One region of the Virgibacillus sp. genome, then DNA from elsewhere that is predicted to be linked to it. Evidence: riboswitches for the same ligand, from Rfam matches in the RefSeq annotation. Region 1 holds a riboswitch; each other region holds the start of a gene.

Region 1 (3,170 bases):
TATGAACCAAAGCCTCACTGGGATGTAGCAACAGACTTAGACATCGTTGACTTTGAACGAGCTGGCAAAGTGACTGGGAGTAGGTTTGTCTTTTATAAAGGACTTGGTGCAAGATTAGAGCGTGCATTATGGAACCTGATGTTAGATTTCCATGTGGATGAACATGGCTATGAAGAAATGTTGCCACCACAAATTGTGAATCGAACTAGTATGACTGGGACAGGGCAATTACCAAAATTTGCAGAAGACGCCTTTAAACTAGAAGAATGGGATTATTATTTAGCTCCGACTGCAGAAGTGCCAGTAACAAATTATTATCGTGATGATATTTTAAAGATAGATGATTTACCGAAAAAATTTGCTGCATTTAGTAGCTGCTTTCGTTCTGAAGCAGGATCTGCTGGAAGAGACACAAGAGGTCTGATTCGTCAGCATCAATTTAATAAAGTCGAGCTTGTCCATTTTGTTAAACCTGAAGATTCCTATGAAACATTGGAAGTGTTAACAAATCATGCAGAGAAAATATTACAGTTATTAGAGCTTCCTTATCGTGTGATGAGTATGTGTACAGGAGATTTAGGCTTTACAGCAGCTAAGAAGTACGATATCGAAGTATGGATCCCTAGTCAGCATACGTATCGGGAAATTTCTTCTTGCTCTAATTTTGAAGACTTCCAGGCAAGACGTGCCAATATCCGTTTTCGTAGAGAAGCAAAAGCAAAACCAGAATTTGTGCATACATTAAACGGCTCTGGATTGGCTATTGGTCGAACTGTTGCAGCTATTTTGGAAAATTACCAGCAAGAGGATGGAACGGTTGTTATTCCAAAAGCATTGCGTCCATATATGGGAGGAAAAAAGGTCATTCAATAAGCCAATTCAAACATTTACTGTGAGTCAAATGGTAAATAGAAGAGCAAAGTCGCATTTTGGGCTTATTGACGAAGGCTGGAACAACGGTTCATGCATCTTTTTTTTAAAAGGAACATAGTCTGAAAGATAACAGGAAACATCCGCGGATAAAATTTTTATCGCAATAAAGGCTTGGCGATAGCCCATTTTTTCTAAAAATCTGTTTGACAAGTAAAGGAAACCGTAGTATGATATAACACAATATCTTGATCAAAAATAAATATAATATTTCTTCTTATTAAGAGAGGTGGAGGGAATTGGCCCTTAGAAGCCTCGGCAGCGGACTCGTAAGTAGTACTGTGCTAAATCCAACAAGCAAGCATGCTTGAAAAATAAGAAGCGGAAACCAATAGATTGGAAATCCCTTCTTATTTCGTATAAGGAGGGATTTCTTTTTACGCAATAGGAAAGGGTGGAATTTTCAGAGTTTATAACTTAAGCAAAACGGTGGTGTTACCGCCAAAAAATAACATACTTCTTATCTAGAGAGGTGGAGGGACTGGCCCATAGAAGCCTCGGCAGCGGACTCATATGAGTACTGTGCCAAATCCAGCAAACAAGTAGTTTGAAAGATAAGAAGAGGATATGTATAAAAAATACCTCTTCTTATGGAAGGGGTATTTTTTATACTATAGGAAAGCATAAAAGTTTAAAGGTTTATAGTATAAGAACATCTTTGTTATTTTTGGAAAAGCTAGATCCATGGCAATTGTTTCACATGGAACAATTGCCATACAAAGCGATTTTAAGTGAAAAAGAATGGTGGATTGGTTCAATGATTATATTTGATCAGGTAACGAAAGTGTATGAAGGAAAAGGTGAATCTGTTAAAGCATTGCACAACGTGGATTTACAGGTAAAAAAAGGAGAAATATATGGTGTGATTGGATTTAGTGGTGCAGGAAAAAGCTCGCTCATACGCTGTGTGAATGCTTTAGAACGTCCGTCATCTGGAAGAGTAATCATAGATGGAAAGGATCTCTTACAATTAACTGCAAAAGAAGTACGTGAAGCAAAACGGAATATCGGTATGATTTTTCAACATTTTAATCTTTTACATTCAAAAACAGTGTTTACGAATGTAGCGATGCCTCTACTAGTGGCAAAACGTCCTAAAGAGGAAGTGAGAAAAAGAGTATTAGAGTTACTCGCTTTTGTTGGTTTAGAAGATAAAGCAAACAGTTACCCCGATCAGCTATCTGGAGGGCAAAAACAACGCGTAGGGATAGCTCGTGCTTTAGTTACGAATCCGAAAGTGCTTTTATGTGATGAGGCAACATCTGCACTTGACCCAGAAACAACAAAATCTATTTTTCAACTGTTAAAACAGGTAAATCAGGCATATGGAGTGACGATTTTAATGATTACGCATGAGATGGGTGCCATCAAAGCGATTTGTGATCGGGTTGGTGTTTTAGATCAAGGAAAAATAGTGGAGTCGGGCAGTGTATTTCAAGTATTTTCAAAACCAAAAACAGCGATTGCTGCTAAGTTTGTAAGTTCTGTGATGAATGACCATATACCGGAGTCGATTTATGCGTTACTTCGTGAACAGCGAGAAGACCGGCATATATATCGCATTGTGTTTGTCGGTAATAGTGCAGGCGAGCCTTTATTATCACAAGTTGCTAAAACGTATACCGTAGATGTCAATATACTGTATGGCAGCATTACAGAAATACAAGGGATTCCTTTTGGCAATTTCATCGTTCAATTTTCAGGTACAGAGAAGGAGATGAAACGAGCTTTGCTACATATTCATCAACAAAAGGTTACTGTAAAGGAAGTGTTAGCAGATGTTAGTTGATCAAGAACAACTCTTACAAGCTTTATGGGAAACGGTCGTCATGGTCGGCGTATCATTAATTTTCTCTTTTCTTATCGGACTTGTATTAGGTGTTTTATTAGTCGTATCGAGAAAGGGGCATCTTTGGGAAAATAAAATTATTTTCACTATATTAAACACAGGAATAAATATATTTCGTTCTATTCCATTTATTATTTTGATGGTAGCCGTTATTCCATTCACAAGGCTGATTGTTGGAACTTCGATTGGAACAGCTGCTGCAATTGTACCAATGATATTATTTGCTGGCCCTTATATTGCTAGATTAATAGAAAACTCTTTACTGGAAGTTGACCCAGGGGTTATAGAAGCAGCACAAGCAATGGGGGCAACGCCATGGCAGATTATGACTCGTTTTCTTTTACCAGAAGCACGAAGTTCGTTATTACTAGGCATAACGATTGCAACAATT
Region 2 (3,170 bases), on a different contig from region 1:
TTGTTTAAATGATACAAGAATAAATGCTTCTGAATTTGTACCGTCTACTTTTGGGTTAGCTTTAAATGTTGGTGCAGATATAACAGTAAATTCTGGCTGATGCTTTTCTAGTTCTTCCTTCGTAGGTGTGATAAATAATTGTCTGGCAAAGAGATTGTGCCATGCATATTCATTAATCACTTGCAAAGGAAGACGGTATTCATGGTCTGCTCCAGCATATCCTTTAAAATGAAAGATTTCCGACTTGTTTTTTAAATAGGCAACGACTTTTTGATAAAGCTTATTGAAAGTCTCTTCGCTAACAGAACGATTTACCGTTCCCCAATCAACATACTTTTCGCTCATTTCATCTTTTACAATAAATTTATCTTTAGGAGAGCGACCAGTATAAGCTCCTGTTTCAGATTGAACAGCTCCAGTTGCTGATAACTTTCCTTCTTTTCTAGCTAAAATTTTTTCTACAAGTTGTGGTACAGATAAATTCGACAACAAATAAGGATGTGCATATAATTCGGTTACAAATGATTTTTCTACCGTTTTCATTAAAAATACCTGCCTTTTAACTCAAATTTATTCATGTTCATGTGTTTAATCTGTAAATAGTATAACACATTTATTCAAATAGTCCATACTAAATATGATAAAATATAAAAAATTAAAGAAGAATTAGTATGCCTCTCTGGTGTTTCTTATACTATAGGAAAGTATAAATTTTTAGGGTTTATATAATAAAAGAAAACAAAGGCTTTCTTCATAAGACTGGGTGACGAGCTAAGTTTTTCTAATAGTATGTGGGTAAAGTGATTGAAAATACACCCAAATTAATTGACAGGAACCTACTATTTAGGTAAGCTGAATTGCGAACGGATCTCTTATTCAGAGTTGGTGGAGGGACAGTCCCTAAGAAACCCAGCAACCATCACACATTTGTGAAAAGGTGCTAACCTGATGCAAGGTCATACGAAACCTTGAACAATAAGAGCGAAAGGATCGCTATTCCCTTTCCTCATGATAAGCAGGAAGGGATTTTTTATACTGTAGAAAAGTATAAAATTAGGGCTTATAGTATAAGGAAGACTACCGCTTTCGCCATAGGAACTTGGCGTTTAAGCCAAGCTTTTCTATTGTTAAATGTATACAGGTAATCTAGCGCAGGATAACTAGAAGTGTTTGTTCTTGTCATTATATATGCATATCTTATAATAATGATCATTTTAGATTTCTTTTGTTTATCGTGTGTCAGAGAAAACATCCAGTTAAGTAAATTTTCACGTTATATAGAGTTCCGTATCTGATTTTAAAGGAGGAAGTAGCAAAATGGCTACGAATCGACGTTTATTTACTTCTGAATCTGTAACAGAAGGTCATCCTGATAAAATATCAGATCAAATTTCTGATGCTATCTTAGATGAAATATTACAATCGGACCCTTATGCTCGTGTTGCATGCGAGACAACCGTTACGACAGGTCTTGTATTAGTGGCAGGTGAAATATCTACGACTACTTATGTTGACATCCCAGCAGTCGTACGAAAAACGGTTGAGGAGATAGGTTATACGCGAGCAAAGTTTGGTTTTGATGCTAAAACTTGTGCTGTATTAACGGCAATAGATGAGCAATCTCCAGACATTGCTGGAGGCGTAAATAAGGCATTGGAAGCAAGACAGGGACGAATGAGCGAGGAAGAAATTGATGCTATTGGAGCTGGTGACCAAGGTTTAATGTTTGGATTTGCTTGCGATCAAACGGAAGAATTAATGCCACTACCGATTTCTTTAGCACATAAGTTAGCTAAACGATTGTCAGATGTCCGTAAAAGGCGTATCTTGGATTACTTGAGACCAGATGGAAAAACACAAGTAACCGTAGAATATGGAGAAGAAGGGCAGCCTATTCGAGTTGATACCATCGTTATTTCCACGCAACACCATCAAGATGCAACTGTGGAACAAATTGAAAAAGATTTATTAAAGCATGTTATTTTTCCAGTAGTCCCAGCACATTTGTTAGATGAAACAACAAAATACTTTATCAATCCAACTGGGCGATTTGTAATAGGTGGCCCACAAGGTGATGCAGGTTTAACTGGAAGAAAAATTATTGTGGATACGTATGGTGGTTATGCACGACATGGCGGGGGGGCATTTAGTGGTAAGGATGCAACGAAAGTAGATCGTTCTGCCGCTTATGCAGCAAGGTATGTTGCAAAAAACATTGTCGCTGCAAAATTAGCTAAGAGTTGTGAAGTTCAACTTGCTTATGCGATTGGTGTAGCAGAACCGGTGTCAATTGCTATTGATACGTTCGGAACAGGAATCGTTCGTGAAGAAGTATTGGTTCAAGCTGTGAGGAAGTTGTTCGACCTTCGTCCTGCTGGGATTATTCATATGCTTGATTTACAAAAGCCAATATTTAGAAATACAGCTGCATATGGTCACTTTGGGCGTACAGATGTTGTATTTCCTTGGGAAAAAACGGACAAAGTAGAAGAATTAATTGCATTAGTAAAAGAACAGCAGTAGAGTGAGCAAGGGCATGACTTTTCGGTCGCTGGAGAGGTCATGTTTTTGTTTTACTGTAAGGAAAGGTAAGAAAGAGTTTTCGATAATACCCTGCTTTATTCTCAGGTTCTTGGTTTGTAAAAGGTGACAGAAATGAGCAGACCAGCAAGCGATAGTGGGGTAGTTGTAAGATTTTCCATCCCGTTAAGTGGAAGTTTGGGGAATGATAGTTGATGCTGTTAAGCTAGCGGAGGATAACACGGGAGACTCCTCGAAAATGATTGCAATGTTTCGCTGACGTAACTTTCCTTGTCCTGTGGGAAAGCGCAGCGGGAAGCCCCCATAGAAAAAAAGCAATCTTTTTAGGAGGCTGAGCGCCAGCCCAAGGAAAGCGTAGTGTTTTTTCGTAGCGGTCACTAAAAGTGTACATAAATAGAGTGCTGGAAAGATAGAGGTTATAATTATGTCGAGAAAAATTTGACACATACCAAGTTTTTCTAAAAGTTTTTAACGAACGTTTGGTGTGGTATGATAGTAATGAAAAAATGATTCGTACCATACGTTACTATATTTAATGAGAGAAGGTAGACAGCTATGTGTGGTTTTATCGGAATGTTATTTGATAATCCTGTAGAACGAACAGAACAAGAAGTAGAACTATTTAAACA
Region 3 (3,170 bases), on a different contig from region 1:
CGACGGTTATTTTATTATCGTCTTTTTCTTTTTCCCCACCACAAGCAGCTAATAAACCACCTAATACAATAAGGATTAAAATGGAAAGAATATATTTTTTCATGTTGGCACGCTCCTCTTTCATCGTTTTTATTTGCATACATTTGTCAAAATTACACTTCATTATTATAATTAATAATTTTCCTTAACGTTTATCTAGTTTGCGTGTAATATAATCACCAATAAATTGAAATAGAAATACAATGAACACAATAATTACGGAACAAAGCAAAACAATATCAAAGTCTCTACGTTGAAAGCCCGAGTAATATGCATAGCTTCCCAGGCCTCCTGACCCAATTGCTCCTGCCATTGCTGTATAACCAATAAGCGCAATAGCAGTAACGGTAAGTCCTGAAATTAAAGCTGGCATTGCTTCTGGTAACAATACTTTAAAAATAATTGTTCGGGTCTTGGCACCCATTGCTTTAGCAGCCTCTATGACACCTTTATCTACTTCTCTTAAAGCAATTTCCACCAACCGTCCATAAAATGGTGCTGCTCCAATAATTAATGCCGGGAGCGCAGCGTTAGGGCCTCTTATCGTACCAACAAGAAAATCAGTAAAAGGGAATAACAATAATATTAATATAATAAAAGGAATAGCACGAAATACATTTACAAACGTGGCCGTGATAAAGTTAACCCATTTATTTTGCCATAGTCCCCCTTTATTAGTGAGAAATAACAGTAACCCAAGTAAAATACCAAAAATAAAGGTTCCTATTAAAGCAATAATCGTCATATAAAATGTTTCTTTCGTTGCTTCTATAATATCTTCTACTTTAATAGTAGCAAATAAATCAGCTAACACCGCGAATCACCTCCAACTCTACAGAAGTTTTTTCTGTTACATGTTGGATTGCTTGTGTGATTTCTGATTCTTCACCAGTCATCTGGATAAATAGCGTACCGTACGCACCAGCCTGTGTTCGCGTAATTTTCCCTTGTAAAATACTAATGTCAATGTCATACGTCTTTACGAGCTTACTGATTAAAGCATCGTTCGTTGTTTCACCTACAAAATGGAGACGAATCAACTTACCATTCTCAAATGTGCGAACTAAATGTTCAAACTCATTCTCGGCTTCTGCATCCCCCATTAGCTGTTGAACGAACTTTTTCGTAACATCTTTTTTGGGGTGTGAGAACACATCCAATACATTACCTTGTTCTACCACTTTTCCGTTTTCCATCACGGCTACATGGTTACATATTTTGCGAATAACATGCATTTCATGTGTAATTAATATAATCGTTAAGCCTAATTGCTGATTTATGTCAACAAGCAAGTCTAAAATAGAGTTTGTTGTTTCTGGATCTAAGGCTGATGTTGCTTCATCACATAATAATACGGAAGGCTTGTTTGCTAAAGCTCTTGCTATGCCCACCCGTTGCTTTTGTCCACCGCTTAATTGCGAAGGATAGGTCATTTCCTTCCCGGATAAACCGACCAAATTAATGAGAGATTGAACACGTTGATTCCGTTCTTCTTTTTCAACACCTGCTATTTCTAATGGGAAGGCTATATTTTCTTTCACAGTACGTGACCATAACAAATTAAAATGCTGGAATACCATCCCAATATCTTGTCTAGCTAACCGCAATTCATTCTTTTTTAATGCTGTTATTTCTTGGTTACGGATAAAAATCTTACCACCTGTAGGTTCTTCTAAACGATTCAGTAATCGCACAAACGTACTTTTTCCTGCACCACTATAACCGATCACACCAAAGATATCTCCTTGTTTAATCGAAAGGGTTACATCGTCAACAGCCGTTGTGTCTGTCTTGTTTGCAGTAAAAACTTTACGCAAACCCTCTATCGATATCACACATAGTCCTCCTTTTTGTCCCTTTACTATTATGCCCACATCAGCAATTAAAAACGCCTTTCTGTAAGAGAACAGAAAGACGTATACATGTCAAAATGTCCCCTCATCTACCAAGACATACGCCTTGCAGGAATTAGCACCTTTCAAAATAAAACATTTATTTGAAGGTTGCCGCGGGTTCATAGGGCCAGTCCCTCCACCGCTCAAGATAAGAGTTAATTATTATTTAATTGGAATAGAAATCATAATAACACGTTGCTTGCTATTTGTCAATGTAATTTTACTATTGAAATGAAAACAATTCTGGTCTATGCATGATCAAGTGTTGGTATATATTTGCTACATCGCGAAATGCATACATTTTTTCAACGAGCTCTCCATCTTTCTTTATAAGCAAACAAGGAACACTTTCTATTTGATACGTTTGCATAAATTCTGGATGTAGTGATGCATTCATTTCTAAAAATAGCTCTTGCTTTTGCATTTGTTCCATTTTAAGTAACATACTTTTAGCAAGATTACACGTTCCGCAAAGTGGTGTATAAATATAAAGAAAGTAATTGGATTGCTGTAGTTGCTCTTTTGTTACTTGTTGCAAACTATCACCTTTTTACTTTAAATTAAATCAGAAATATAGGATTAACCGCTATTCGTTTACTCACTAAAACTTGAGCTAGTACATTTTCAGGTGTCGTCGCTACTTCTCTGTACTCGCTACTTACATAGACGTGTTCAGCATGTGGTAATTCTCTTGCTAGTTGTTTACGAAGCTTGATGCCAGAAGGATCTTCGTCGACAAGAATATAAACATCCTTATCATCTAAACCATATTCCTCCAACATGTGATCAAATCGCTCTACTCCAAGCGTTCCATTTGTGCAAACAATGGTGATCTCTTCGGCAATCACTTTATTCACTTGCTTCTTATCAGTCAATCCTTCTACAATCATAACCTTTTCTGATCCATCTGTAATCATCACACAGCACTCCTTGAAAAATCAAGCAACAAGCTTGCAATAAAAAATGTTTTATTTACCTTTAGCTGTCTTTCAATAATGTAAACCTAGCTGGGAATATGTAGATATTTATAAAAGGATAACTGCACAACTAGAAGGCTTTTGACTATTGAATGTATACATCATATAGCAAGACTTCATCTCTGTACTATAATGCTTTTCATATTATCAATAAGTTTACTCCTAGTTTATGTAACAGACGGACAATTATTAACATTCTTATAAACAAAGCTGATTGCAAAGCATTGCAGATCAGCTTTGTTCACACTATAAGAAAGTA

Evidence for each region. A riboswitch is a leader RNA that binds a small molecule or an ion and turns the genes downstream of it on or off. The one in region 1 is predicted to bind S-adenosylmethionine.
Region 2: another riboswitch for S-adenosylmethionine. It lies ahead of metK (methionine adenosyltransferase); the one in region 1 lies ahead of HLX49_RS14365 (methionine ABC transporter ATP-binding protein).
Region 3: another riboswitch for S-adenosylmethionine. It lies ahead of HLX49_RS06975 (methionine ABC transporter ATP-binding protein); the one in region 1 lies ahead of HLX49_RS14365 (methionine ABC transporter ATP-binding protein).

The regions. Positions count from the first base shown of each region.
Region 1 is NZ_JABXHF010000077.1:6,428-9,597, forward strand. Features, by position in the region: gene serS (serine--tRNA ligase) at 1-873, shown strand, start outside; SAM riboswitch class I at 1,145-1,251, shown strand; SAM riboswitch class I at 1,388-1,491, shown strand; gene HLX49_RS14365 (methionine ABC transporter ATP-binding protein) at 1,688-2,719, shown strand; gene HLX49_RS14370 (methionine ABC transporter permease) at 2,709-3,170, shown strand, end outside.
Region 2 is NZ_JABXHF010000023.1:13,671-16,840, reverse strand. Features, by position in the region: gene pckA (phosphoenolpyruvate carboxykinase (ATP)) at 1-543, opposite strand, end outside; SAM riboswitch class I at 870-982, shown strand; gene metK (methionine adenosyltransferase) at 1,318-2,523, shown strand; gene asnB (asparagine synthase (glutamine-hydrolyzing)) at 3,097-3,170, shown strand, end outside.
Region 3 is NZ_JABXHF010000024.1:4,333-7,502, forward strand. Features, by position in the region: gene HLX49_RS06965 (MetQ/NlpA family ABC transporter substrate-binding protein) at 1-103, opposite strand, end outside; gene HLX49_RS06970 (methionine ABC transporter permease) at 185-853, opposite strand; gene HLX49_RS06975 (methionine ABC transporter ATP-binding protein) at 843-1,874, opposite strand; SAM riboswitch class I at 1,975-2,089, opposite strand; gene HLX49_RS06980 (thioredoxin family protein) at 2,158-2,472, opposite strand; gene HLX49_RS06985 (toprim domain-containing protein) at 2,495-2,851, opposite strand.